DNA from 2 places in the Desulfosporosinus sp. genome. Region 2 is predicted to be linked to the other one. Evidence: riboswitches for the same ligand, from Rfam matches in the RefSeq annotation. Region 2 holds a riboswitch; the other holds the start of a gene.
What was found. A riboswitch is a leader RNA that binds a small molecule or an ion and turns the genes downstream of it on or off. The one in region 2 is predicted to bind cyclic di-GMP.

Region 1 (15,039 bases), on a different contig from region 2:
CCTCGAACTTCGAACCTCGTACCTCGATATAGGGGGGAGCCGATCGGTGATTCCATTAAATGTAGGGGATATTGTTCGTCTTCGAAAACCACACCCGTGTGGTAGTTTTGATTGGAAAGTTATGCGAACGGGGATGGACTTTCGGATACAATGTTTAGGTTGTCAGCATCAGGCCTGGATACCAAGGGTAAAGTTAGAACGCAATTTGAAGGAGATCCTTCAGCATGCCGATGAAAAGTGAGAAGAGCGGTTGCACTGCAGGGAAACATCACATATAATCTGTAAGGATAGCTCGTCTGCGTATTAGGAGGAGGGAAAACAGCTTGACATTACATGCAGGAATTGTAGGCTTGCCGAATGTTGGTAAGTCGACGTTGTTTAATGCCATCACCCAAGCGGGTGCTGAAGCGGCTAATTACCCATTTTGCACGATTGATCCGAATGTTGGAATGGTAGAAGTACCAGATTCCCGGCTGCAAAAACTGGCGGATATGGTTCATCCTAAAAAAATTGTTCCAGCAACAGTCGAGTTTGTAGATATAGCTGGACTCGTTAAGGGAGCGAGTAAAGGAGAAGGATTAGGAAACAAGTTCTTGTCACATATTCGCGAGGTCGATGCTATAGTGCATGTCGTTCGATGTTTTGAAGATGAAAACGTTGTTCATGTTGAAGGAAATGTCAACCCTAAGCGGGATATCGAAACAATTGATCTTGAATTAGTTTTAGCGGATATGGAGAGTGTAGAAAAGCGTTTTGAGCGCACATCCAAACTCTTAAAGACAGGGGACAAAAAGGCTCAGGGAGAAGTTGCACTTCTTGAACGCTTGAAAGAAGTTTTTAATCAGGGTAAAGGAGCTCGTTCCTTGACCTTTACGGATGAAGAACGAGATATCCTCAAGGGATTTCCGCTCTTGACCCTTAAACCAGTGCTTTATGTCGCGAATGTCAGCGAAGGCGGGCTTGCTTCTGCAGCTGATAATCCCTATGTTCAACAAGTAATGGGGATTGCCGCCGAAGAAGGTGCCGAAGTTGTTGTAGTATGTGCTCAGATCGAAGCGGAAATCGCTGAACTTGAGGCAGACGAAAAAGACGCTTTTCTTGAAGACTTAGGGCTTGAAGAATCAGGACTTGACCGTTTAATTCGGGTTGCTTTTCATTTACTGGGCCTAATGACATTCTTCACTGCAGGACCTATTGAAGTAAAGGCATGGACGATTTATCAGGGGACAAAGGCCCCTAAGGCAGCTGGGGTAATTCATACGGATTTTGAACATGGATTTATTCGAGCAGAGGTAGTTGCTTACAAGGATTTTGTGGAGCACAATGGACTAAACGGTGCAAGAGATAAAGGGTTAGTGCGTTTGGAAGGAAAAGAGTACGTCATGAATGATGGAGATATTGTTCATTTCCGCTTTAATGTATAAAACCAGAAAACCAGAATGTCAACAACAGGAACCCTTTTTATATTTGCTTTTTGGGTGACCTAATGGTATAATTCTTGCTTGGTAGTACAAATATATCCCTGCTCCGAAAAAATCGGGGCCGCTTAGTCCGAGGGGAGGTGCAAATATGAAAGCGTATGAAATACTTTATATCATCCGTCCAGATCTGGATGAGGAGGCAACCACAGCACTCGTTGAACGTCTAGGTGGGCTTGTAGCCGCGAATGGCGGTGCTAACCTAACGGTTGAAAAGTGGGGAAAACGTCGGTTAGCTTACGAAATCGAAGATTATAAAGAAGGCCAATATATCCTGATGAACTTTGATGGCGAAGGTCGTACTTCTCAGGAAATTGAGCGGGTTATGAAAATCTCCGACGATGTAATCCGTTTCTTAACAGTTAGAAAAGATGACTAAAAGGACGGTGGGGCATATATGTTGAATCGTGTCGTTTTGATTGGCCGTTTAACTAGAGACCCCGAGTTACGTTATTCGCCGAGTGGTGTAGCCGTAACAAACTTCACACTAGCGATTGATCGTAAATTCAAAAACGCTCAGGGTGAGAAAGAAACAGATTTTGTTCCATGTGTCGCATTCAGGCAATCAGCGGAACTTTGTGCAAACTATCTTGCCAAAGGAAAGCTTGCCGCAGTCGATGGACGTATCCAAGTTAGATCTTATAATGATAAAGACGGTCAAAAACGCTGGGTTACAGAGATTGTTGCCGACGATGTCCGCTTCTTAAGTCCAAAAGACGGTGGTGGCGGGAGCACTGAGTCAAGATCTCTAGGCGGAAATAGCTCGTTTGGACATGAAGTTAATTTGGATGATGACATCCCATTCTAGTAGGGGAAGGGGAGAATTAGTATGAAACGTGAACGCGGACGTCGCCCACGTAAAAGGGTATGCAGCTTTTGTGTAGACAAAGTTGAGTCAATGGACTACAAAGAGACACATAAAGTACGTAAGTATGTTACCGATCGCGGCAAAATTTTGCCACGTCGTATTTCTGGAAACTGTGCTATGCATCAGCGTCAAGTAACCTTGGCGATCAAACGGGCTCGTAGTATTGCCTTATTGCCATATAGTGTAGAGTAGAATAAAAGGGAGCGAGAGCTCCCCTTTTCTATTTTACGGCCGCTAAGACCATTTCATCTCTGGTTAAATTTTCATTGGACAAAGGTGCAGGAGATTTGCAGGGTTATCACGAACTGTAGTTTGATAGGTCTAGTTTGTCTCTTAAAGAGTTTTCAAAAAGTCAATTCGCTATGTAAATCTGACTGAGTAAAAACTCCTGCTTAGTGGGATCTTAGAAGTGGATGGAGATTAGGAGGGGGCAGCCCTGGATATTGAAGTAGATGTGGTTAAAGGGCTAAAAGCCATTGATGAGCTAAAGGTGAACCTAATTCAGGCGCAGTGGCTTGTTCAACATGGAACCCTAAGTGGTTCAGAAGATGAAATGATTCAAGGTTTGGCAGACCTAGTAGGAATGAGTTATTTGCTAGCTAGAAGGTTGGGTTTTGATTTTTCTCGGCTTGACCGTATGCTGTTACAACGGCTTGAAGGTTTAAAGAACACGGATGAGATGAATCTCGAAAAGCACTGGGGAGATTTAAGCTTATTACTAAGCTATCTTGCCCCAGAAGACTAACTTCATGGGAGAAAGTTGGAAACGATGTTTATAAGTGATGAATTAGCACAAGATTACTTATCTAGAGGGATTCTATTGACTTTTCCTGGAGTGGGTATTGCCATGGGGACCTGGGGATTTTTTTGGGAAGTAATTTTGTTGTTTGCTGTGTTTGTGTTAGGACGCTGTCAAGGCGCTTTGAAGGCCTCTCTTTTCCTGGTCATTGGCTATATTGTCTCCTTGCTTATTTTTGGGGTAACGTCTCTGAATGATCTTAGTTTTGTACCCCTAGCAGGAATTCTGGGTATTATTGGTTGGCAAAAGGGTTGGCCGGCTCGTGTGACTTTTTTTTGGAGTGCTGTTTTGGCAGGGGTTTTGGGAGCTTTACCAACCCTTGCGTTTGTTGCACAAGGATTTGATGCCGATACCTCCAAAGTCATGATCGATGCGACTATTCAGCAATATCAAGCGTCGGGGTTGCTGGAAGTAATGCAACAACAAGGAATAAATGAGCCGCAGATCCGAGACTTGTTACAACAAGGGATCGAAATCTATTCTTTAGTGATACCCAGTATTTTCGGGATTATCGCTATAATTGAGTTTGGGTTTGTGTTCTATATTATGAGGCGTTGGTATAAAGGGGAAGTCGAATGGGTTCCCTTCACTCATTGGAGGCTGCCTTGGTATGCAGTTTGGGGTGCAGTCTTAGGGATTGCCAGCTATCTCTTAGGGGATCAATTTTCTTGGCCAGTTCTACGTGGTCTAGGTATTAATCTTATGGTCGTTTACGGGGCATTGACCCTTGTGTTGGGTCTTTCCGCGTATATTTTTCTGTTACAATCTCCGAGAATCCCTCGATTTCTTAAATGGGCATTAATTCTTATCAATTTTATATACTTAATGTTTAGTTTTGTTAGTATTATTATGTTTGGATTATTCGATTTAGTTTTCAATTTCAGACGTCTACCGGAGGAATCTTAAAGGAGGAATTAATTTATGAAAGTTATTCTTCAAGCGGATGTAAAAGGAACTGGTAAAAAAGGACAAATTTTAGAGGTTGCAGATGGATTTGCTAGAAATTTTCTTTTCCCGAAGAAGCTTGCTATTGAGGCCACAACGGGCAATATTCAGGATATTTCCCATAAGAAAGCTGTGGAAGATCGCCGAAAAGCAAAAGAGAAAGAAGAGGCTGTTCAATTAGGCAATAAACTGAGTGCGTTACAGATTGAAGTTAAGACAAAGACAGGTGAGGGCGGTCGATTATTTGGGTCTGTGACAAGTAAAGAAATCGTTGATGCTTTGAAAAAGCAGCATAACGTTGTCGTCGATAAACGAAAGTTAGATTTAAAAGAGCCGATTAAGGCCCTGGGTAGTTATGAGGTTCAAGTAAAAATCCATTCTGATGTGACTGCAAAGCTTCAGGTAAATGTAAATGCTCTATAGAAATAAATAGTTATAGATTATTTACACATAGATATGTAATCTGTTCTCGCGAAAGGGGTTCCCTGATGAAAGGGATTTTGACAAAATGGTTAAATCAAACAAATCTTAGTGATCGTTTGCAAGATGAGGATGAGTGGAGCCGGGAAGTGGAAGCACTTTATGTTTTACTCTCTAATTATTATGGAACAGACAAGCTAGTGCTAAAGGCCAGTCGCTTGGAAGCCCTTAAGCTTATGCGTTCAGATAAACTCCCCGAACGAGTCGCTGGATTACGCAAAATAGTTTCTGATGATCCTACTGACCAAAGGATACCGAAGATGCAGGAAATCCCTCAGATATTAGAGGAAATTGAGGAACAAATTGCAGACCTCATAGCGCGGCGTGCCGTCGAAGAGCGGCTGGAACGTGTGGTTTCTGAGAAAATGCAGGAACGTCATGAAGATTATGTCAAAGAAATTAAGATGAACGTACTTAAGGAAACTGCTGGACCAGAAAATGCCCAAACACTTAAGAAATTAGCCATTCTCGAAAAGATGAATACTATTTCTCTTAAACGTTCTGCCTTTGATGTCTTGCGTCCTCAGACTGTAGAAGAAATTGTTGGGCAAGAAAGCGCTGTGCAAGCGCTTTTAGCAAAACTGGCAACCCCTTATCCTCAGCACATGTTAATTTATGGCCCACCGGGAGTTGGTAAGACTTCAGCAGCCAGAGTTGCCTTAGAAATGGTTAAGAACCGCCCTCATTCTCCCTTTAATAAGAACGCACCCTTTATTGAGGTGGATGGTACGACCTTGAGATGGGATCCAAGGGATGTGACTAACCCTCTTTTAGGTTCCGTCCATGATCCAATCTATCAGGGAGCAAAGCATGATTTGGCAGATACTGGCATACCGGAACCAAAAATGGGACTGGTAAGTGATGCTCATGGGGGAATCCTCTTCATCGATGAAATAGGGGAAATGGACCCTTTGCTTTTAAATAAACTACTTAAAGTACTCGAAGATAAGCGTGCATTCTTCGATTCTTCATATTATGACCCAGGCAATGTACAGGTCCCGTTATGGATTAAGAAACTCTTTGATGAAGGGGCTCCAGCAGATTTTGTCCTAATTGGGGCTACTACCAGGGATCCCGCTGAGTTAAATCCTGCTCTGCGTTCCCGATGTTCTGAAGTGTTTTTTGTACCGCTAGAACCGAAGGATGTTCAACATATTATTCGTCAAGCTGGTCAAAAGCTGGGAGTAACCTTAGAAGAAAACGTTCCTGAGATTATTAGTGAATATGTTATAGAAGGACGAAAGGCGAATAGCATTTTGACGGATGCTTACGGTTTGGCAAGGTATCGTAACCCTGATCAAGAGGAAGTTCGAGTGACAAGTGCAGATGTTTATGAAGTCCTGCGCTCCGCCCGTCTTACCCCTTTTATTTTTCGCAAAGTCCAGAGTAATGAGGAAATCGGCAGAGTTTTAGGACTGGGAGTATCTGGGTTTTTAGGTTCGGTTCTAGAGATTGAGGCGATTACCTTTCCAGGGCAGAAGGGAAAGGGAACTATCCGCTTCAATGAAACTGCAGGAAGTATGGCTAGAGACGCCGTGTTTAATGCCGCAGCAGTTATACGTGATCTAACAGGAGAGGATTTACGTAATTACGATGTGCATGTCAATGTCATTGGCGGAGCGAAAATTGATGGTCCTTCGGCAGGTCTGGCAACTACTTTGGCCATCTACAGTGCGATTAAAAGACAACCACTTCGGCAAGATGTAGCTGTTACTGGAGAGATTTCTATTCAAGGTAAGGTTAAACCAGTTGGGGGCATTTACGAAAAGATTTTTGGTGCAAAGCAGGTAGAAGTTCGTAAAGTTCTAATTCCACTTGAAAATAAAGCAGATGTACCTCAAAGCTTACAGGGCATTGAAATAGTTGCTGTCAGTACCATTGAAGAGGCTTTGAAGCATGTTTTTTAATAAGGGTAGGGGCAATTCATGAATTGCCCCTACTACAGATAATTCCATTGAAATTGAGTATGGTCGGAGGAGAGAAGATATGGAACTCATAAAAGTTCCACCACAGAATTTAGAGGCCGAACAGGCGGTCTTGGGTGCGATGATGCTCGAACCGGAGGCCGGAAGTTCTGTCTTTGAAATGCTTCAACCGGATGACTTTTATAGAGATAATCATCGATTGATCTTTTCGGCAATTCATGATCTCTTCGAGAAAGGAGATCCGGTCGACTTAGTTAGCGTTGCTGAAGCTTTACGTCAACAGGGGCGTCTGGAACAGGTGGGAGGTATAGCGACAATCTCTGAGATTGCCCGCTCCGTCCCCTCCGCAGCAAATATTGAATACTACGCTAGGCTGGTGTCAGAAAAGGCCCTCTTGCGTCAGCTCATCCGGGCAACGGGCAGTATCTTAGAACGGGGATATGAGCCTGGGGAAGAAGCGCGAGTGCTTTTAGAGGAAGCCGAAAAACTTATCCTAGACCTTTCTCGACAACGTGTTAAAGACGGATTCAGCATTATTCGTGATGTGCTACTTGAAACTTTTGAAAAGATAGAGTATCTCTATGCTCATAAAGGAAATCTAACAGGTATCCCTACCTTTTTTACAGAATTGGATCGTATGACATCCGGTTGGCAGCCTTCTGATTTAGTCATTATTGCTGCGCGCCCTTCCATGGGAAAAACTGCACTTGTTTTAAATATGGCTCAGAATGCAGCGGTTCGTGCTAAGGTCCCAGTTGCGATTTTCAGTTTGGAGATGTCCAAAGAACAGTTGGTGCAACGTATGCTTTGTGGAGAAGCGTTGGTTGATCAACAACGTGTAAGGACCGGAGATTTATTGGATGCTGATTGGCCAAAGCTGACGCGAGCAGTGGGGCCTCTATCGGATGCCCCAATCTTTATAGATGATACGGTTGGAATCACTTTGGCAGAGCTTCGTTCTAAAGCACGTCGACTAAAGTCAGAACACAATTTAGGGATGATTATTATTGACTATCTTCAGCTTTTGTCAGTTGGGAAAAAATCCGAAAGTCGACAGCAAGAAGTTGCTCAAATCTCCAGAACCCTCAAAGGAATCGCCCGTGAACTTAAAGTTCCGGTGATTGCCTTATCACAGCTTAATCGGGGAGTTGAACAACGTCAAGATAAACGACCGATTATGTCGGATTTATTAGAGTCAGGCGCGATTGAAGCAGATGCAGATGTGATTTCATTTATTTACCGGGACGAGTATTACCATCAGGAGTCAGAGAAAAAAGGAATAGCGGAGTTGATTATTGCCAAACACCGCAACGGTCCAGTAGGAACCGTTGAATTAGGCTTTCTTAAGGAGTTTACAAAGTTTGTAAACCTTGATCGTCAACATCAGACAGCTTAACGGATCCCTCTTGCCAACCCATTTGTTGGCAGGGGGATTTTTGTGCTACTATTCAGAAGGCCTAAACTTAAGATTCGGTCTTACTTGATACTAAGTACTTTTCTAATTGCTATGAAAGAAACTCAAGAACTGTGTCATCCTGAAGAAGGCACGACTGAAGGAGCTAGATCCTCCGCTAACACTCGGTGGACAGAATAGGCTTTCGTTTATCGTGACACGAATATCGAATGGCGATTCTGGCACAGCGAAGAATTGACAAGACCCTTCTGTAGTGTCGAATGTTTTTTGTATTTTTATAATTAATGTTCGGTTATTGGATTGACAAGGAGGAGCAGGATTGTTAAGATGAAATTGTTTGTGATTGAGGTTCGTTACCATTTGAAAAAATGAAACGGCTCTAGGAGGAGAAACAATTGAAACACAATGTCGATGTCTTGATTATTGGAGCCGGTCCGGCCGGAATTTTTACGGCTTTAGAGTTATCAAAACACAATAAAGATCTACAGATTCTCATTGTGGATAGTGGTCGAAGCATAGAAAAGAGAAAGTGCCCCGCCCGTACGACCGGAGTTTGCTCGGGATGTAATCCCTGTGCTATTACAAGGGGATGGTCAGGGGCAGGAGCGTTTAGTGACGGAAAACTGTCTTTAAGTCCTGCAGTTGGCGGTCGTTTAGTTGAATATATGAGAGAAGAACAAGCCCAAGAGTTAATCGATTATGCTGATTCAATTTACCGGCAGTTCGGAGCTCAGGAAACTGTGTACGGTCTAGATAACCGTCGCGTGGAAGAATTTGAATATGAGGCCTCTCGCCATAACATCGCCCTAATCCATTGCCCTGTACGACATCTAGGTACAGAGCTTGCTTATGATGTGCTAAAGGGCATGTATGAATATCTTATGCAAAACACAAATACAACCTTCTGGGAACTTGCCGAAGTTAAGGAAATCTTAGCGGATTCTAATGGAGCTATTGGAGCTACCATTCAACGTAGGAATGAACAAGGACTGGATGAAGTATTTGCACGATATGTAGTTGCTGCCCCCGGCCGAGGAGGGGCCAATTGGCTTGCTGATCAAACGGTTCGCTTAGGTGTTGTTACAGAAAATAACGAAATTGATATTGGAGTACGTGTCGAGGTTCCGAACTCTATTTTGGATCATTTAACTAGAGAGCTTTACGAACCAAAATTGGTCTATTATTCGGATACCTATGATTTGAAAACACGGAGCTTCTGCGTCAATCCCGGCGGCGTTGTCTCGGAAGAACACTACGATGGTGGCATTGCTGTAGTTAATGGGCATAGTTATGCGGATACTGCAAAGAAAACTAAGAACACAAATTTTGCCTTATTGGTTTCGACTCGTTTCACAGAACCCTTTAACCAACCGATTGAGTACGGACGATATATTGCCCGGCTTGCAAATATGTTAACCGGTGGCGGGGTAATGGTTCAGCGTCTCGGAGATCTATTACAGGGAAGGCGGACGACTGAAAGCCGACTGCGTCAATCCACGACGATTCCTACACTGCTCTCGGCGGTTCCGGGAGACCTCAGCTATGTACTGCCGGAGCGATACTTGACCTCCCTTATCGAGACCCTTAAAGCCTTTGATAAAATCGCGCCCGGGATGTATTCCAAAAATACCTTATTATATGGTGTTGAGGTTAAATTTTACTCCTCAAAAGTAAAAGTTAAAACGAACTTTGAAACTGAGATACCTAGGTTATATACCATAGGAGATGGAGCAGGAATTACTCGGGGACTGATGCAAGCTTCGGCAACGGGTATTGTAGTTGCTCGAGATATAGTGACTAAAGCAGTTGAAAAATAGTGGGTAATTAGTCACTAGGATAACTTTGCACTAAATTGTGGAAACTACTAAGAACTTTAGTTAAAACCTATAGATTTGATTGGGGGCGAAGGCTGTTGCTCGATCGATATACTCATGAGGAAATGGGAAAGTTATGGCAGGATGGCTATGAATATGAACGTTGGTTAGAAGTTGAATTAGCGGTTGCTGAGGTTATGGCCAAGCAAGGGGAAATTCCTCAGGAAGCTATGGCTGAAATTCGGGCTAAGGCAAAGGTTAACCCTAAACGAATTCTAGAAATTGAGGCTGTGGTGCGTCACGATTTAATTGCTTTTCTGCAAGCAGTTGTTGAGGAAATCGGAGAAGCTGGAAAATACCTTCATCTTGGTTTGACCTCTTCAGATGTTAAAGATACGGCTTTAAGCCTTGTATTAAGAGATTCAGGACGGTTGCTGAAAAAAGACTTAAAAGAGCTTCGAGATGCATTAGTTAAGCGAGCCTTAGAGAGCAAATACGCCGTGATGGTCGGTCGGACTCATGGTATTCATGCTGAGCCGTTGACTTTCGGTTTAAAGTTGGCCCTATGGATTGCAGAGATTGATCGTCAAAGTGAACGTCTTGGTCAAGCCATTACCTCTGTTAGTGCTGGTAAGATCTCAGGAGCGGTCGGAACCTATGCTAATGTTGCACCCGGGGTAGAAGAGGCAGTGTGTCAACATCTCGGCTTAGAGACTGCTCTAATAAGTAACCAGATCTTACAAAGGGATAGGCATGCTCATTTCGTGACGACTCTGGCTTTAATTGGAGGGACCATTGAAAAAATTTCGACGGAGATTCGTAATTTACAACGCACGGATATTCTCGAAGTAGAGGAACCCTTTGCAGAAGGACAAAAGGGTTCCTCTGCCATGCCTCATAAACGTAATCCAATTATTTGCGAGCAAGTCTCAGGAATGTCGAGGATTTTAAGGGGTAACGCATTGGCGGCCATGGAGAATATTGCTCTCTGGCATGAAAGGGATATGACTCATTCTTCAGTAGAACGGATTATTCTTCCAGATAGCTGTATTCTTTTAGATCACATGCTTCGCCAAATGACTAAGGTTATTGCGGGCCTTAGGATTCGTGAGGACCAGATGAAACGGAATCTGCAAAAAACCTTTGGCCTGACGTCTTCCCAGCGAGTTCTCCTGGCTTTAGTTGAACATGGGTGTATGAGAGAAGAAGCCTATGCTTGGGTTCAACAGAATGCCTTTCAGGCTTGGGAGCAAGGGCTGGACTTTATAGACGTTGTTTCGGAGGATAATCGTGTTTTAAACTATTTAACCAAAGAAGAAATACAGGGTTTATTTGATTTAAAATATCACCTGCATCATGTGGATGATATTTTTAGACGACTGGAATTAGAGAAATAGAGCTTGTAAGATGGGAGGAATATCTATATGGCCGCTGTTGTGTTAATAGGTTCTCAGTGGGGAGACGAGGGAAAGGGTAAGATAACAGATTTTCTAGCCGAAAAAGCGAACGTTGTTGTTAGGTACCAAGGAGGTAATAATGCAGGTCACACGGTTGTGGCGAATGGGGAAGAGTTCAAACTTCATCTTATCCCTTCGGGAATCCTCTATGAAGACAAGACTTGCGTAATAGGGAACGGTGTAGTAATTGATCCACAGGTCTTATTAGATGAATTAGATTACCTTGACAAGCGGGGGATTAAGACGGGCAAACTAGTCATCAGCAGTAACGCCCATGTGATTATGCCCTATCATAGGTTACTCGACGGCTTAGAAGAAGAGGCACGCGGGGATCATAAAATTGGAACCACGAAACGTGGAATCGGCCCTGCCTACATGGATAAGGCTTCACGGATTGGAATACGAATTATTGATCTTTTAGATAAAGATGAGTTCGCAGATAAGCTGCGCCGTAATTTAGTAGAAAAGAATAACTTATTCGTTAAAGTCTATGGCAAGGAAGCCCTTGAGTTTGATGGTATCTATGAAACCTATCTAGGGTATGCAGAAAAAATTCGTTCAATGGTGACGGATAGTTCCCTCACAATCGATGTGAGTATTCAAGCAGGAGAGAAAGTTTTGTTTGAAGGAGCTCAAGGGACCTTGCTTGATATAGATCATGGTACCTATCCCTTTGTGACATCCTCTCATCCGATTGCTGGTGGTGCTTGTATAGGAGCTGGTGTCGGTCCCACCCGGATTAATCGTGTCATCGGGGTTATAAAAGCCTATACTACGCGTGTAGGAGAAGGCCCCTTCCCTACAGAGCTATTAGATGAGACCGGTGCTGAAATGCAGAAGAACGGCCACGAGTTTGGAACTACGACTGGCCGTGCGCGTCGTTGCGGTTGGTTCGATGCAGTAATTGCTCGTTATGCCGTCCGTGTCAGCGGTATATCTGATTTTGCGGTTACAAAACTCGATGTTCTTACAGGATTTGAGAAACTTAAGATTTGTGTTGGTTATCAGGTTGGGGACGAGATCCTCCGTGAATTTCCACAAAGTCAGAAGATTTTCAAACAATGTCAACCGGTTTATGAAGAAATGCCTGGTTGGCAAGAAGATATTACAATGGTTCGACGCTTCGAGGACCTACCACAGGCAGCTCAAAATTATATCCGTCGAATTGAGGAGCTGTCAGGTGTTCCGGCTACGCTGGTTGCAATCGGCCCTGGACGGGAACAAACGATTGTACGAGGGGAAATTTTTTAGGGTTTGATGTTCTATAATTGCTAGCTTCTCAAAAGGGCTACGGGGATATGATATATGTTAACGAAAAGCCTTGACAGAGTGAATACTTTCGTGTAAAATCCAAACCTGTGGTACAAAATATTGGGCCATTAGCTCAGTCGGCTAGAGCACCTGACTTTTAATCAGGGTGTCCCGCGTTCGAGTCGCGGATGGCCCACCAATAAGCAGATAAGGGCATTTTTGCCCACAGTTAGCCATGTTTTCATAGCAGATGATTTACAGAGTGTGAACAGGTAATCACATTCTATAATCGGAAGGTTGTGTTAACATGGCTAAATTTTGTTTGTTACCAAAATACATATTATATTTAAAAACCTTCGTCGGGATTATCATGGAGAAGCTAGATCTATTTCATTACTACGGTTTGCAAAACTATATCGCCCCTATTGTATTTTTAGGATGGTATTCAGTATCGGCATATGTGTTTAGAAAATATGAACATAGTCTAATCAGCTAGATTCTTATATGTATTTTTATAAAACATATACACCAGTATAATTATACTATTTTAAATGGTAGGATAATTACGACCCTTACTGTAATGATAAAAGACAGAAAATAAATTAATTTATTTTCTGTCTTATTTTGTTATTAGAGCTTCTTAACCCGCCTAGAATTGGGAGTACGAATTAAATGCTAATTAAAGAGTAGGAGTTAATAGATGAATCCTATAGTAGAGAGAATATATATAATTTAGTCGAATATCATCAAATATATATATAATTTTTGTTTTCCTTGTGTTATAGTTCAGTAAAGGACTAGGAACATTGAAGTATTCATTAAAATATTACATAAGGTACTGACAAAGGCAAACTTGGTTAAAGCTGAGGACGCAAAGCTACGGGTCTTCCACGTTAGGGTGATGATGGCCGAGCTGCCAATTGAGGACTATGTCGCGCCTTATTTGAGGGGGCGATTTTGTTTATTTAACACCCAAAACAACTCGAAAGGATGTATTCCTTCATTTCGCGGTTTTTAAAGTAGTTAGAAAAGGGGACATGGAAAAAATGACAAAAATAAAGTACCGCATTATACTTTTGTTAGTGGCCACGGCACTTATTATGGGTTCTATTCTCGGAGGCTATAATATTTATAATGTAAGGGTAACGGAGCAAACCAACGTTGAACAATATAGAGAAACTTTATATGAACAATTTGATCGGACTATTAAACTCCAGGTTCAGACTGCCCATAGTTTAGTTAAGGATATCTATGAAAGTCAGCAAAGAGGAGAAATAACTCCCGATGAAGCTAAAAAGAAAGCCGCTGATTTAGTGAGAAATTTGCGCTTTGACAACGGGAACTACTTTTGGATTGATACCACAGAGGGGATGAATGTTGTTCTTCTTGGGAGAGAAGCTTCAGAGGGTAAGTCTCGCTATAATGCTGTGGACAGCGAAGGTATATTATTTGTCCAGGAGTTCATTGCTAATGGAACTAAAGTAGATGGCGGCTATACAGATTATTCATTTGCTAAACCAAACGAGACAGAACCGTTACCTAAGAGGAGTTATACGTTATTATTCCAACCTTATAATTGGGTGATTGGGACGGGAAACTGGGTCGATGACATCGATAAACTAGTATCAGAGAAGCAACATGAATATCACGAAAAGGGTATACGCAGTATTTTCTATACTTTGGTATCTATCTTAGGGGCCTTGGGAATAGCTTTGGTATTAGGAACTATTTTAAGTAAAAGGATTTCCGATCAGATTGTTGCATTAGCGAGGAATGCAGAGGAAATAGCAAAAGGCAATTTAAAAGTAGGAAGCCTTAATAACAAATCGAAGGATGAATTAGGTCAACTTAGCAGGGCGTTTGAAACAATGACGAGAAATCTAATTCAACTTGTTGAACATGTGTCATCTTCTTCAAAGCAAGTTGCTGCCTCATCACAACAATTAAGTGCTGGGGCAGAACAATCAGCCCAAGCTTCTTATCAAGTAGCAGCAGCTATATCCGAAGTCTCCCTGGGTGCAGAAAAACAATTAAGTGCAGTTAATGAAACATCTGCCAGTGTCGAGCAGATGTCGGCAGGAATACAACATATGATGGAAAATGCTAAAGTAGTTGTTAAATCCTCGGAGAAAACCGCCTTTTCTGCATCAGAGGGAAGCCAGGCGATTGAGAAAACAATTCAACAAATGATTAATATTGAAAAAACGGTCATAGGATCCGCAGATGTGGTTATGAACTTGGGAGAACGTTCTAAAGAAATTGGGCAAATTGTAGATACCATTTCAGGTATAGCGGCTCAGACGAACCTACTTGCCTTGAATGCTGCGATTGAGGCTGCACGAGCAGGTGAGCAAGGCAGAGGTTTCGCCGTTGTAGCAGATGAGGTTCGTAAATTGGCTGAACAATCTCAGGAAGCTTCAAAGCAAATAGCCTCATTGATTAGTGGTATTCAACAAGACACACAAAAGGCTGTCTTATCAATAAATGAGGGGACACACCAAGTTAAACTCGGGACAGCAGTAGCTGAGACCGCCGGCCTAGCTTTTGGTGAAATAACGACCTTAGTTAAGCAGGTTTCCTCTCAGATTGAAGAAATCTCGGAGGAGAT
Region 2 (15,039 bases):
GTATCGCGACCCTGGCATTTACTAAGATTGAGTTTGAAAATTAGAAATTGTTTCTCGCAAAATTGGAGGAGGTAAGTGTGATGGCAGAGAGAAGAATTCGTATACTATTGTCTAAACCCGGCCTGGATGGCCATGATCGCGGGGCTAAGGTCTTAGCTAGGTGCTTCAGGGATGCCGGCTTTGAGGTAATTTATACCGGATGTCACCAGACGCCGGAGCAAATAGCTGCTGCTGCTATTCAGGAAGATGTTGATGTTGTAGGCTTAAGCTGTTTATCAGGTGCACACAAGTACCTGTTCCCTCAAGTAGTTAAACTTTTGAAGGCGGAAGGTGCCGACGATATCACCGTTATCGGTGGAGGGATTATTCCGGAGCAGGATATGCAGCCTCTTTATGACGCAGGTCTAAAAGCATTATTTACACCGGGAGCCAAACTTGATTCACTGGTGGAGTGGATTAATACAAATGTAACTCCAAGGGCGTGAGTGCGATGAAAGAATTAGGACAAAAAGTATTGGCGGGAGATGTGCGTTCAGCCTCCCGCCTCATCAGAAACCTGGAAGATCAAATACCCGGTACCCACGTTGCTATGCAGGAGATTTTTACGAAAACCGGTAATGCCCATGTCATAGGGATTACCGGTGCCCCGGGAGCCGGTAAAAGTACCTTGACAGATGAACTGGTTTTTTCCTGGCGTCAGAGAAACAAGACTGTCGGTGTTCTGGCAGTAGACCCCACCAGCCCCTTTACCGGGGGGGCACTTTTGGGAGATAGAATCCGTATGCTGCGGCATGCTGAGGATAAAGGGGTATTTCTGCGCAGCCTGGCTACTAGGGGTTCTATGGGCGGTATATCCAAGGCTGTGGGAGAAGGCATCCATGTCATGGATGCTATGGGCAAAGACACCATAATCGTGGAAACTGTAGGGGTGGGTCAGCAAGAGGTAGAAATCATTAATCACGCTCATACCGTAATAGTTGTCCTGGTGCCCGGTATGGGGGATGAAATACAGGCTCTTAAAGCCGGTTTAATGGAGATAGCAGACATCTTTATCATTAATAAGGCAGACCGTGACGGTGCCGCGAGCTTGTATAAAGAAGTCACGAACATGGTTCACATGTCTGTTACTAAAGGTGGTTGGGAGATACCTGTATTACTGGTGGAAAGCGTACAGGAACCTAAAAAATTCGCCGAAAGTGTGTCGGCTGTATGCGATAAGATAGAAGATCATTATCGCTACCTGGTGGACAAAAACCTTTTGTCTGAGCGTTTGCGCCGTAAGACTGCTGCTGAATTTAATGAAGCTCTGTGGGCGGCAATCCTGCAGCCGGTATTAAATGACCTGGATGCAGGCGGAGAAATGGAAAAAATGGTTGATCAGTTATTGAAAAAAGAAACAGATCCATATACTCTGGCAGCGGAAGTAGCCGTCAGGTATAAAAACAAGGTCTAAAATTATGACATTAGCTTCTGATATAGTTAGGGCTTATGCTTGCTTAGAGCACCTGTCCTTTCTGAGTTAACTTTGCTGTGGTATGCCTTTGTTATATCAGAAGGGCGGGTGCTTCTACATTATTTTTTTGCATTGAGAAATGTTTATTGCATTTAATTTTGCATAAACCTTTACTTTATCGGCACAGTGGAGTGACTTATCTTTAAAGTTTATTTAACACTGGCTTTGAAGGATGTTAGAGCATGAATAAGAGACCCATAAAGGTTCTACTGGCCAAGGCCGGGATGGATAATCAGAATAAGGAAATCCGTATTCTAGCTCGCGGTTTAAGAGAACAGGGCGGCATGGAAGTTATTTATTCCGGTTTGTATTGTTCACTTGAGGAAATAGCTGCAACAGCACTGCGGGAGGCTGTTGATCTGGTGGGGTTATTTGTGCATAATGGTTCCCACTTGGATTTATACCCGCGCTTGCATGAGCTGCTGGCTGCCCAAAATGCTGGGTATATCCCCCCGGTTTTCGGAGGGGGCTTGATACCCGAGCGGCATCGGCAGGAACTTAAAGCTCAAGGGTCGGCAACTGAGATATTCGGGCCAGGCACCTCCACCGGCAGCATAATTGCCTGGATTAATCAGGTGCTGGCTGCCGGTGAGGGAGGAGAACTATTATGAGAATATTAAAAGAAAATGTTATCATTCCTCTTGGCCGCATGTATTTTATACCTAAAGAAGACGGCCTGAAAGCGGAAGATTTAATCATTGAAACGGTCGGTAAATACAAGGTATTTGATAAGCCCGATTGTATTGCCGTGCATAATGACGACTGCTGCAAGAGTATTAAGGTTACTATAAAAATTAAAGATTAGTCTGCCTGCTTTTTTTGCTAAGAAGATTTCTTGAAGGCAGAGAACAATTTACGCGACTGACTTCCAACCACTGGCATTATGACAGGATGGTGAGATTGTGAATTGGATTAAGGCTAAAGTAACCGCTAATTAAAGAACGTTAATTTAAAAACAAGAGGCGCATGTTCAATACTGAACGTGCGCCTCTTGTTTTTATTACATTGCTCTATATGCGAAGAAAAGTCGCTATAAGTATGCTTTAGAATAATGTAAACTGCACCGCCTCTGGAGTTAAATGAGCCCTTTGGAATTCATTTCCAATAACAATACTACATTCAACTGCACTAATTTCGCATTTTGAAAAACTCCCTAGTTCAAGAAGTTCGAAGGTTGCTAGTGTTTTGTTCCAAATAACTTTGTAAATGGCAGATGAGATTTTGACTAAATCACCTTCATAAACGTCTGTTCCGTTGTTATCACAAAAACCAGTCCATTGAAGCAATATGTATTTCCCAATGGGTTCCCAAGATCGACCTGGCACGCTCACTGCAAATGGGGACGTACTGTTCGTATCAAAACTTATGGCCTGAGGCTTTAACATTTTCTCCTGAATCCTGTCCCAAACTCTTAACTTTATTTCTCTCAATTTGCGGTACCTCCTTTGAAACTAGAAACGCTTATTAGATAAATACGTTCAAAGGGAGAAAATATAAGAGGGTTAGGAGATATCTTTTTTCATTAGCTGAAAATTGAGGCGTTATCCTTCACAAACATTTCCACCGTTCGTGGCATTCTGCCGGTTAGCTTTTTATAGTCCTCAGTAATCCTCTTGGCTGTGCCAAGCCGAGTCATAAGATAGAGCATAATTGTAACGTTGACATACTCCCTGTCTAGCCTTCGGATATCCAACATGTGTTTCCGATAAGCATAGATCGAAGGTTTTTGGTAAACGATCTTCCGACCCAACACGTTAGTTAGAATTTTAGCTATCTGAAAGTAGTCCAGCGATTCAGGACCTGTTAGAGTATGAGCAGTATTTCTGTATTTATCGGGATTAGCCAGGAGTACTGCTGCAGCATACCCGATATCCTTCGAATCAATGAAACTACACTTACTATTCCCGGCTGGGATGAATAGTTCGCCCTTATCACGTATCTCGGGAAGGTGGGCGCCGGTTAGGTTTTGCATGAAAAAACCTGGACGGATATGGGCGTAGGGGATACCTGCCTTCTCAAGATATTTCTCAATCTTATGGTGAGGTGGAATAGGGTTCTTCTCGACCCCCATTAGGGATAAAAAAGATACAAGGCGAATATTAGCATTTTTCATGGCTGTTATGAATGGCTTTAGATCCTCTGGTTTGCCAAGATGAGGTGGCCTCATCAGAAACACTCTGTCAACATTTTGGAGTGCTGCAGAAAAAGTTGATTGGTTTTCAAAATCAAACAGAACACATTCGGCACGGCTGTCTACTTGAGCAATCTTGGCAGCAGACATCGAAATAAGGCCTGCCTTAACGGGTTCTCCCATATCTAGAAGTGAGCTGCAGACGTATCTGCCGACATTTCCAGTTACGCCTGTTACCAGTATTTTTTTCATCATATTTTCTCCTTTGTGTGTATACCCTCTGCGCTGGGTGTTTACTAATTAATAACTTAGTCTTAACCTTCCCAGTGTTGGAGAAGCGAATGCAAATAATAGTCTTGACAAAGATCTTAAAATTGATAAACTTAGATTTGTAAGTGAGTAATCACTCATAAAGATTCTGCTTCATGATCAAATATTTGGAGGACAATTATGAAACTAAATCAAGAAACTCAACAACAGAAATCCAGTAGAAAGAAAACAGCAGATGAACGGCGCCAAGATATCCTTGAAGCCGCAATAAACGTATTTACAAAGAAAGGCTATAATGGCTCCACAACGGCTGAAATTGCCCGAGCAGCAGGTGTTGCTGAAGGAACTATTTTCCGTCATTTTGCTACTAAGAAGGAATTGCTGATTGCAGTTCTGACGCCGAAAATACTTAATGGAATTATCTCTCTCGATAAGGAACACAAAGATCCTGTAGAGTTTTTTCGGTGTTTTCTAAGGGATCGCTTAGAATTAATCAAAGAAAATGAAGGTCTTGTTCGCTTTATGTTTGCCGAAGCACAGTACCATAATGAAGTTAGGGAAGCCCTGTTTAATGGAATTCTGGGGCAAGGAATTAGTATTGTCAAGCCTTGGTTTGATAAGGGTGTTAAAGAAGGGGTTTTTAAACCCGTTCCATTTCCATCCATGATGCGAAGTTTTATGGGGACGGTATTATTTTACGGGATCTTCAATCACGTTTTTCCTGGGTTTTCTCCAGAAAGAACCATCGAAGAGGCAGCAGATCAAATACTAGATCTTTTTTTACATGGACTGCTGGTTGAGTAACGTGTAAGAACACAAAGGAGTCGTAGATACACTATATACTATGTGCAAGGGCAGGAGGAGAAAACATGAGAAAAAAAGCTGTAGTTATGGTCATTGTTCTAATTTTTATTGCCCTGTCGGTCATAGGGGATCGATACCTAAATCGATCTAAAGATTCAAACGTCTTTTCTGGTACTATTGAAGGGACTGAACTACCAGTACAATCAGAGCTTGGTGGGAGAGTGGTCGATTTGCTAGTAAGTGAAGGTCAGGTCGTTAAAGTAGGGGACATCATCGCTAAACTGGATGACAGTCAGGCTAAAATTTCCTTGGCTATTGCGAAGAGTCAACACACTCAAGCCCAAGCAAAACTGAATGACCTTTTAGGTGGAGCAAGGGCTGAAGAAATTCGTCGGCTTGAGCACTTAGTGAGTCAGGCGAAGGCCAATTTATCCGCACTGGAACCAAGTCTAAAATTTGAGGAAGATAATCTAGCTGCCAATCTAAAACTCTATGAGAGTGGTGCAATTAGTAAACAGGTGGTGGATACTCAGCGAACCAAACTTGATACCTTAAAAGCCCAGTATCAGAGCGCCCAAGCGAGTGTTGACGCCACTCAGGCAAGTTTGGATCAAGCCCAGGCCGGCTATACTCAACCGATGATTCAAGCACAAAAAGCAGCCGTTGATATTGCAGCGCAGTCTATTAAGACGGCAGAACTTGGTCTAAGCAAGCTTACTCTTAAGAGTCCTGCCAGCGGTCAGGTACTCTATCAAAATGTAGAGTTAGGTCAAGTTGTCAATCTTGGCTCAACCTTGGCAACGATTCTGGACCCTAATGATTTGTGGATTAAAGTATATGTCCCTGGAGCTAAGCTGAGTCAGATAAAAATGGGTGGGACAGTTTCTATTGCAGCGGATGCCTACCCGGATAAGACATTCAAGGGCCAGATTCAGTATATCAGTACTCAAGCGGAGTTTACACCGAAGAATGTGCAAACTAAAGAAGAGCGTACGACGACGGTTTATGCTGTGAAAATTGGCATAACAGACACTGAAGATCAATTGAAAGCAGGTATGCCAGCAGATATAACCCTGGAATAAAGGAGTGAAGCAGAATGAATTTAGCGATTGATTGCCAGGGTTTGGTAAAGCGCTTTGGCACGTATACAGCGGTTCAAGGGGTTAGCTTCCAACTCCCTGCCGGGGCAATTATGGGTTTTGTCGGGCCGAACGGTGCTGGAAAAACAACGCTCATCCGTATGCTCTGCGGAGTTTTGCTACCGACAGAAGGAAAAGCGACTGTGTTGGGTTATGATGTTTTAACTCAACCAGAGGAAATTAAACAGCGCATTGGCTATATGTCTCAAAAGTTTAGTCTTTATGAAGATCTAACTGTGAAGGAGAACCTGGACTTCTATGCAGGGGTATATAGTTTACATGGAAAGACAGCCCAAGAACAGAAGGCAAGGGTCATTAAACGAATTGGCCTGCTTGAACGAACCACTCAGTTAGTTTCTTCCCTTTCGGGTGGTTGGAAGCAAAGAGTGGCGTTAGCTTGTGCTTTACTGCATAGTCCCCAACTGCTCATTCTTGATGAACCAACTGCAGGAGTGGATCCGGTTTCACGACGTATTTTTTTGGACTTGATCCATCAGTTAGCCAAAGAAGGAATGACAATTCTAGTCAGCACTCATTACATGGATGAAGCGGCAACCTGTGATTATTTGGGTTTCGTTTTCTATGGGCGATTAATAGCCTTTGGCTCGCCGGAGGATATGAAAAGAAAAGAAGCTAAAGAAACTTTAGATGATCTCTTCATCTATTATGTCGAACATGAAGCTTCGGATGATCCTCGCAATCTCGTTCTTAGGAAAGGAGGGTGACCCTAAATGGGGAGATTTTCCTGGGTTCGTTTTTTAGCCGTCTTGAAAAAGGAATTCCTCCACATTCGGCGAGACCGTGCCAGTTTAATCATGGCCATGGTCATGCCGATCGGTATGCTTCTTCTATTTGGTTATGCGGTCAATACGGATGTCGATCATCTGCCTACAGTTATTTGGGATCAGTCTCAAACAACCGATAGCCGAGACTTTAGCGCGTCTATACGGAACACTCAATATTTAGATCCCGATGAATATGTCCAAGGATATCATCAGATCGAAAGCTATCTGGACAGCGGTAAAGCTCGGGTAGCCGTCATCATTCCGCCTAATTTTGGCAAAGAGTTACAGAGAGATAATGGTCAAGGCAACGTTCAGGTTTTAGTCGATGGGTCTGATCCTACTATAGCTCGAGCGGCCATGTCCGCGGTTCAGATGCTTGGTCTTAATAAATCCTTAGAGATACAAGGGGTTCGTCTTGCCGCTAGGGGAGCGGCATTGGGTACGAACATGCCACTTAATATAGAGACTAGAGTTTGGTACAACCCGGACATGAAGTCAATGGTCTTTAACATTCCAGCTTTAATCGGTCTGATCTTACAAAATGTTATAGCAATGTTAACTTCGTTTTCGATTGTGCGTGAAAAAGAACGTGGTACCATGGAACAAGTGGTCGTGACTCCTATTCGCTCTCTTGAATTGCTTATGGGCAAGCTTCTTCCTTTTGTGTTTATCGGTTTTGTTTCTTTGACCTTAATTTTAGCGACGGCGATTTTTTGGTTTGGAGTTATGCCCGCAGGAAGTATTCCCCTTTTAGTAATCTTATCCACCATTTTTCTGTTTACGATTCTAGCCATTGGTCTCTTGATTTCCAGTGTTGCCAAGACTCAGCTTCAAGCGATGCAAATGACCTTTATCCTGATTTTGCCCTCAATCCTCTTATCGGGCTTCATCTTCCCTCGGGAAACCATGCCTACGTTTCTAAAAATTATAGGTGGATTATTTCCATTGACATATTTTCTGGAGATCGTAAGGGGAATCTTCCTTAAAGGGGTAGGGATGGAGTATCTTTGGCAGGATACGCTCATCCTTTGTGCCTTCGCTATTGTCCTAGTAGGGATAGCAGCTAAGAAGTTTAAGAAAAACCTGGATTAGCGGAGGATGTGAAGTTGCTCCGGTCACCCACGGCGCCGTCACTATCGCACTTGATTCCGAAGCGAGCGTTGGCAAACCTCTGGGCGTTCTGGCCGCATGCTATGCCATCCTTGGCGCATGCGGCACTAGGAACATCGTGTTCCGTCGCATGTGTGTTGCTCCTTGCCATCCTTGGCACCGCAACATCAGTCCATCCATGGACAAGTCCGGTGCCACGCTGGCACTTCGGAATCTAAGCGCGATTAACGCGACTCTGCCTAAAGGGTTCGCTCTGCAACATCACACCCTCTGGTCTGGAGTGACGGGAGTTTAAGAACGGAAGGGTTTGATGCTGCTCAGGTAAAAAGCCTGTCGTTAGGTTTTAACTAGCGACAGGCTTTTTATGTTAGCTGTTCATTTTGGTTCGAATTCGTTCGATAGCTTTTTCCGTATTCTCTCGTGTCCCAAAGGCCGTTAAGCGGAAGTACCCTTCGCCATTAGCACCAAAGCCTGCACCTGGGGTACCCACAACATTAGCTTCTTTCATGAGCTTGTCGAAAAACTCCCAAGAACTCATATTATTGGGGGTTTTCATCCAGATATAAGGGGCATTAATTCCACCAAATACTTCATAGCCCGCTTTCGTCAGGCCTTCTCGAATGATTCGGGCATTTTCCATATAGTAGTCAATGGTTTCTTTAACTTGCTTTTTCCCTTCTTCAGTGTATATCGCTGCTGCTGCAGCTTGCACTGGATAAGAGACCCCATTAAACTTTGTGGTTTGTCTTCTCAGCCATAGTTTATTTAGACTATGAGGCTCACCTTTTGAATCATAGACCATAACTTCTTTTGGTACAACAGTATAGGCACACCGTGTTCCGGTAAAGCCCGCTGTCTTGGAAAAGCTTCGGAACTCTACAGCGACTTCGCGAGCACCTTCAACCTCATAGATCGAGCGAGGGACGTTTTCTTCACGTATGTAAGCTTCGTAAGCAGAATCGTACAGGATGATGGATTTATTTTTCTTTGCGTAGTCCACCCATTGCTTTAGCTCTGATTTAGTTAAGGTCATTCCTGTTGGATTGTTTGGGAAACAGAGGTAAATCATATCTACATGAGTTGTTGGAAACGCGGGTTTCATTCCGTTTTCTTCGGTACAGGGAAGATAAACAATACGTTCATACTGCCCTTTATCTGTATCGAAGTTCCCAGTACGCCCTGCCATCACGTTACTGTCTACATAAACCGGATAGACAGGGTCAGTGACCGCCATGATATTGCCGGTACCAAAAATCTCTTGAAAGTTCGCGGTATCACTTTTTGCTCCATCGCTGACGTAGACTTCATCTAAGGTAAGATCGACTCCCCGGGTCTTGTAATCGTTTTCGATAATTTTTTGAATTAGAAAGTCATAACCTTGCTCGGGACCATACCCTCTAAAGGTTTCGGCGTTCCCCATTTCATCAACAGCTTTTTTCATAGCTTCAATAACCGCGGGAGGAAGTGGACGAGTTACATCTCCAATCCCTAAGCGAATGATATCCGCATTAGGGTTCTCGTTTTTAAACTGATTCACCCTGCGGGCAATCTCCGAAAATAGATAACTTCCAGGTAACCTAAGATAATTCTCGTTCATTAGTGCCATAAATTCATGAGTCTCCCTTCTTAACCATTAGCTTTAATCGAAGTATTCTCTAATAAAACGATTTCTATAATTATAGCACATTTTTTTCCCTAGTCATTTCATCTCAAGAAAAGGACTTCTGGAAATTGTTAATTTACCTTTATTATACTGCGATTAACGTGGTAAAATAAGAAAGTATGGATGTGTCATGGTGTGTCAAAGGACCGTCCCCATGACACACAAGAACGGAGTGTATGATATGCTGCCATCGAAACGATTAGAAGGATTAGGAGCGTCCGTTTTTACGGAAATGGATAATCTGAAAAGGGAATTGGAGAGGGCTGGAAAGAGTTTAATTAATCTTAGTATAGGAAGTCCAGATCGTGCCCCAGCTCATGAAATCCGCAATATTCTTAGTAAAGCAGTTCTGGATGATGATCAATATGGTTATACATTAACCCGCGGGACAGACGATTTTCGTAAAGTTTGTGCGGAATGGTATCAAGAACGTTTTGGTGTTACTTTAAACCCAGAAACTGAAGTTTTGCCACTGATGGGTTCTCAGGATGGTCTGGCACATGTTTTTTTAGCCTATATCGACTCTGGGGATCTAGCCTTGATTCCTGATCCGGGCTATCCAATTTATACGGCGGGTTTGTTGCTGGCTGGTGGAGAGAAAGTAGCAATTCCTTTGCTGGAAGAGAATGGTTTCCTACCTGATCTAAAGCAAATTGACCCGAATATCGCTCGCAAGGCAAAGCTTATGTTCTTGAATTATCCCAATAACCCCACGGCTGCCGTGGCTAACCTCGAGTTTTTTGACGAGGTTGTAGAATTTGCTAAAGAGTATGATCTGCTCATTTGTCATGATGCTGCCTATTCCGAATTAGCGTTTGAGGGCTTCAAACCTGTGAGTTTTTTGCAAGCAGGGGGGGCAAAAGAGGTTGGTATTGAATTCCATTCTGTTTCTAAGACCTATAATTTAGCAGGAGCGAGATTAGGATTTGTTGTCGGCAATGCCGATGTCATTGGAACTCTCTCTCAACTCAAATCAAATATTGACTATGGTGTCTTCGCTCCCGTTTTGACTGCTGGCGCTTATGCCCTTCGTAATGCGCAAGGATCTATCGAAGAGAATAAGAGTGCCTATCAGAGACGTCGGGATCTCTTGATAGAGGGTTGTGCCTCTGCCGGTTGGAAAATGCCGATCCCGCAAGGTTCCATGTTTATCTGGGCACCTGTACCGACTGGACAAAGATCGGTATCCTTTGCAATGGATTTAGCCCGCGAAGTTGGAGTAATTGTAGTGCCAGGGATAGCCTTCGGAGAACATGGCGAAGGATTCGTAAGGATTGCTATGGTTCAAGATGAAGGTGTACTGCAGGAAGCAGTACAGCGAATTCAACAGTTTTTAAAACATTGTAGATAGGTAATTCCTTACGGTTATTTCTCAGTTTCTTAAGGCAGTTTGGGCACTGGGCACGATTTTAATTAAATGATGATTATGAAATTATTTTGGCGATATGACAACTTGTTATATCGCCTTTTTATTTAGTTATAGGGGGGATAGAAATAAGGAATGTGAAACCGGCCTTCCTATAGGAGGTAAACAATGCTTTTGGGTTGAATAACTCAATTAGTTGTAAACTTAAAATACGCAAACCTAATGAAAGTTAGGGACGCAAAGCCACGGGTCTAAGGGTCGTACTTTGTACAATCACGATAGCCGGGTTGCAGAAGCGCACACTAAAATGTCTATCTGCTGAAAGTTCGGTAGTTTAGGCATTTTTTTGTTCTGGTTATGAATTGGGGGGATATTAAGGCGGTATCACTGACGTCTTTGAATGAAAGGCCGATGTCGAATAATAATATTTGATCATTACATGAATGGGGATGAAGGTATGTTTAAGAAACTATTTAATATTTCTAGCCTCAGTAGTAAGACAATGGTGACGATTTTACCCTTAGTACTATTAACTTTAGTGGCTATGTCAGTAATCAGCTATAAATATTCAGAAAATCTACTTAAGAATGAGATTCAAAATAAAATGACTGCTCAATTAAAAGGTACGATCAAAGATATCGAGAAGCAATTAACGGCCCATGATACGCTGCTTCAAGGTCTAGCGCGTACTGTAGAGTCTATTGGTAACGGTGTAAGTACTGAAGAGTATGCAAGTTTGCTCCAGAAAATGATAACAGCTAATAGCGTTACCTTTGGAGCAGGGGTGTGGTATGAACCTTATGCTTATAACAGTGATACTCAGTACTTTGGACCTTATGTATATAAAGATAAAGACGGTAAAGTAGTGTTTACCAATGAATATGCTGACCCTAAATATGATTATCCCGCTCAGAAATGGTATACCATAAGTAAAGGTATTACTGAGAAATCCATTTGGACTGATCCCTATTATGATGAAGGTACTAAGGCTACCATATTAACGGACAATGTCCCGTTTTATGATAATAGTGGAAATTTCAAGGGTACAATAACCGGTGGGATTGATTTCACTACGTTACAAACGTTAATTAGTAATATTCAATTAGATATCGAAGCAGATATTTACCTCTTGAATAAAGAAGGTAAGTATCTGGCGAATCCAAATCCAAAAAAGATCATGAATATCAAAATTACGGAAGAAGAGAACCTCAGCTTGAAAGAAGCTGCAGAAAAGATGATGGCTGAGAAAAGCGGCACGGTTCCTTACAATAACAATGGGGCCAGGCAAGTTTACTATGCAGAAGTTCCGCAGTTTGGTTGGATTTTAGCAATTGATGTTTCGGAAAATGACTTGATGGCTCCGTTAAAGGATCTATTGAATCGAATGCTAATTCTAATTGTACTGGCAATGGCGGTAACCGGCACAGTGCTCATCTTATATAGTCGCTATATAGTTAAAAATATCAAAATGGTCAATCGGTTTGCATCAGCTATTGTTCAAGGGGATCTTAGCCAAACCATGGTCGTTCGTTCGAAAGATGAGTTCGGACAGATGACTGAAAATCTTAATAGGATGATGAACAACTATAAAGGAATTATTAATGGTATTGTAAATAGTTCCGAACAATTAGCAGCCTCTGCAGAAGAATTAACTGCTAGTGCCGATGAAGGGAGTAGGACAACGGAGCAAATTGTTTACTCCATTCAAGAAGTTTCTGACGGGGTTAAGGAAAAGCTAACGGGTGTTGACGCCACGGCGCAGTCTGCCCAATTAGTCTCTGTGCATATGCATACTATCACCCAGGATATCAATTTAGTAACGGCAGGGTCCCACGCTACATCAGTGAAGGCTGCTAATGGGAATAGTGTTGTTAAAAAAGCTGTAGACGAGATGCAAGCGATTAGTACTAAGGTCATAGAGGCAGCAGATGTGGTGAATAGTTTAGGGGAAAAATCAGCGGAAATTGGTGAGATAGTAGGAATAATAACCAGTATTGCGGCTCAAACAAATCTCCTCGCTCTAAATGCTGCTATTGAGGCCGCACGGGCAGGCGACCAGGGAAGGGGGTTTGCAGTTGTCGCTGATGAAGTCCGTAAACTTGCTGAACAGTCGAGTGATGCCGCCGGCAAAATAAGTGGTTTGGTGGGCGAGATTCAAAAAGAAACCTCAAAGGCAGTTAAGACTATGAATGATGGAACTGCCGCGGTTCAAGACGGGATTACCATGGTTAATTCGGCGGGTGAAGCGTTTCAAGATATCTTGCAGGGAGTTAACGACTTTTCAAAACAGGCACAAGCTGTTGCTGACGTGATAGAGAAGGTTGGGACAAGTACTGAGACAATCGTTGCTTCAATTATGGAAGTAGCTAGCATTCCTAAGGAAATAGCCGGTAGTCTTGAAAACGTGGTTGCAGGGACAGAAGAACAGAGTGCTTCTATGGAAGAAATTCGTAGATCAGCTACCTCACTTGCCCAAATGGCAACAGACTTCCAGGGTAGTGTGACCATGTTTAAACTATAGTTTGGGGAGTTTTTCCTGATTACGAAGCTGTGAAGGGTCCTTAGACCTTACACAGCTTTCTTAAATGTTAAGAAGACCCGATAAATTCCCTTACACACTTTCGATGCGGAATTTCCTTCATTTGGTGAAGAATGGTATAATTATTTAAAAGGCTATACAAGTATTCATTAGTTTTAGGGAGGTAATTGATCGTTGGATTTCAATGAAGTTATTGCCAAGGAACTTGGATTGAAAATAAACCAAGTTAAAGAGGCTGTTAATTTACTGGATGGGGGAAATACGATCCCGTTCATTGCACGCTATCGTAAAGAAATAACTGGGGAACTGGATGAGAATGTTTTGCGTGATATTGTGGACCGTCTAGATTATCTCCGACGCCTGGAACAGAGGAAAGCAGAGGTTCTGCGCCTGATTGACGAGCAAGGAAAGCTTACAGAAGATCTGTCGGCTCAAATTACCGCGGCAACGGTTCTCCAAGACGTCGAAGATCTCTACCGACCTTACAAACAGAAACGGCGCACACGGGCAACGATAGCCAAAGAGAAAGGTCTGGAACCTTTGGCGGATTGGTTATTAGTTCAATATACTAGAGGTGATCCTCAAGCGGAGGCAGAAAATTACTTAAATGCAGAGTTGGAGGTTAATTCCGTGGAGGAAGCTTTAGCGGGCGCCATGGATATTATTGCAGAAACCATCGCAGATGATGCTGCCCTCCGTAAACGGATCAGAGAGCAAACCTTAAGAAGCGCAGATGTCGTAGCGGTTGCTGCAGCTAAGAAGGCAACAGAACGGTCTCCGTTTGAAATGTACTATAATTATCGAGAGCCGGTTCGAAAGATCCCGCCGCACCGGATTTTGGCGCTGAATCGTGGGGAAAAGGAAGAGTTCCTCTCCGTAAAGATTGATGTTCCACTGGAAAATTTGCAGAGAATTATTGAATTGCGCTATGTCAAAACAGGTCCATGTTCTCTTCTAGTGCAAAAAGCGGCCCTTGATGCATATAAGCGCTTGATCGAACCTTCGATTGAACGTGAAGTGCGAGGGGAACTTTCTGCTCAAGCAGAAGAGCAAGCTATCAAAGTCTTTGCGGCAAATTTACGCCAGCTTTTATTACAGCCTCCTGTACGTGGGAAAATGGTACTTGGGCTTGACCCAGGGTTCCGGACGGGATGTAAGTGGGCGATTGTGGACGAGACCGGCAAGCTTCATCAAGTGGGGGTAATCTATCCACATACGGGAAAGAGTAAACGTGAAGAGGCTAAAGCAATTTTGCGGAAGGCGATAATAGAGTTTAACGCTAATATCATTGCGATTGGAAATGGGACGGCTTCTAGGGAGACAGAAGAGGTTGTAGCAGAAATGATTCAAGAAGATGGAATCTCGGTGGAATTCACTCTGGTGAGTGAAGCAGGGGCCTCTGTATATTCAGCTTCGAAGTTAGCGGGAGAAGAATTCCCTGATTTTGATCTTTCCTTACGAAGTGCTGTATCCATTGCTAGAAGGCTTCAAGATCCTTTGGCAGAATTAGTCAAAATTGAACCAAAAGCTGTTGGTGTAGGTCAATATCAGCATGATGTCCAGCCAAAACGGTTGGAGGAATCTCTGCACGGGGTTGTGGAATCTTGTGTTAATGTGGTAGGGGTTGATCTGAATACTGCCTCATCCTCACTTCTCCAATACGTTGCAGGGTTGAAGCCGGCAGTTGCTAAGAATATCGTTGCTTGGCGGGATGAACAT

Region 1: it holds a riboswitch for cyclic di-GMP, as region 2 does, so the genes downstream of both, HGJ98_RS15940 (methyl-accepting chemotaxis protein) here and HGJ98_RS13760 (methyl-accepting chemotaxis protein) in region 2, are expected to answer to the same signal.

What each region holds. Positions count from the first base shown of each region.
Region 1 covers NZ_JABZFS010000071.1:116,670-131,708, forward strand. Annotated here, with positions in the region: gene HGJ98_RS15865 (DUF951 domain-containing protein) at 47-241, shown strand; gene ychF (redox-regulated ATPase YchF) at 324-1,424, shown strand; gene rpsF (30S ribosomal protein S6) at 1,570-1,857, shown strand; gene HGJ98_RS15880 (single-stranded DNA-binding protein) at 1,876-2,286, shown strand; gene rpsR (30S ribosomal protein S18) at 2,308-2,538, shown strand; gene HGJ98_RS15890 (MazG-like family protein) at 2,801-3,091, shown strand; gene HGJ98_RS15895 (DUF2232 domain-containing protein) at 3,116-4,051, shown strand; gene rplI (50S ribosomal protein L9) at 4,067-4,513, shown strand; gene lonC (Lon family ATP-dependent protease) at 4,579-6,477, shown strand; gene dnaB (replicative DNA helicase) at 6,557-7,891, shown strand; gene HGJ98_RS15915 (hypothetical protein) at 7,934-8,089, shown strand; gene HGJ98_RS15920 (NAD(P)/FAD-dependent oxidoreductase) at 8,305-9,726, shown strand; gene purB (adenylosuccinate lyase) at 9,819-11,120, shown strand; gene HGJ98_RS15930 (adenylosuccinate synthase) at 11,148-12,431, shown strand; tRNA gene HGJ98_RS15935 (tRNA-Lys) at 12,554-12,630, shown strand; cyclic di-GMP riboswitch class I at 13,268-13,352, shown strand; gene HGJ98_RS15940 (methyl-accepting chemotaxis protein) at 13,478-15,039, shown strand, end outside.
Region 2 covers NZ_JABZFS010000062.1:38,598-53,636, forward strand. Annotated here, with positions in the region: gene HGJ98_RS13695 (methylmalonyl-CoA mutase family protein) at 1-25, shown strand, start outside; gene HGJ98_RS13700 (cobalamin B12-binding domain-containing protein) at 81-485, shown strand; gene meaB (methylmalonyl Co-A mutase-associated GTPase MeaB) at 491-1,453, shown strand; gene HGJ98_RS13710 (cobalamin-dependent protein) at 1,696-2,124, shown strand; gene HGJ98_RS13715 (hypothetical protein) at 2,121-2,318, shown strand; gene HGJ98_RS13720 (YopX family protein) at 2,557-2,943, opposite strand; gene HGJ98_RS13725 (SDR family oxidoreductase) at 3,036-3,896, opposite strand; gene HGJ98_RS13730 (TetR/AcrR family transcriptional regulator) at 4,095-4,718, shown strand; gene HGJ98_RS13735 (HlyD family efflux transporter periplasmic adaptor subunit) at 4,784-5,800, shown strand; gene HGJ98_RS13740 (ABC transporter ATP-binding protein) at 5,815-6,582, shown strand; gene HGJ98_RS13745 (ABC transporter permease) at 6,589-7,734, shown strand; gene HGJ98_RS13750 (LL-diaminopimelate aminotransferase) at 8,120-9,358, opposite strand; gene HGJ98_RS13755 (aminotransferase class I/II-fold pyridoxal phosphate-dependent enzyme) at 9,597-10,766, shown strand; cyclic di-GMP riboswitch class I at 10,984-11,076, shown strand; gene HGJ98_RS13760 (methyl-accepting chemotaxis protein) at 11,239-13,302, shown strand; gene HGJ98_RS13765 (Tex family protein) at 13,495-15,039, shown strand, end outside.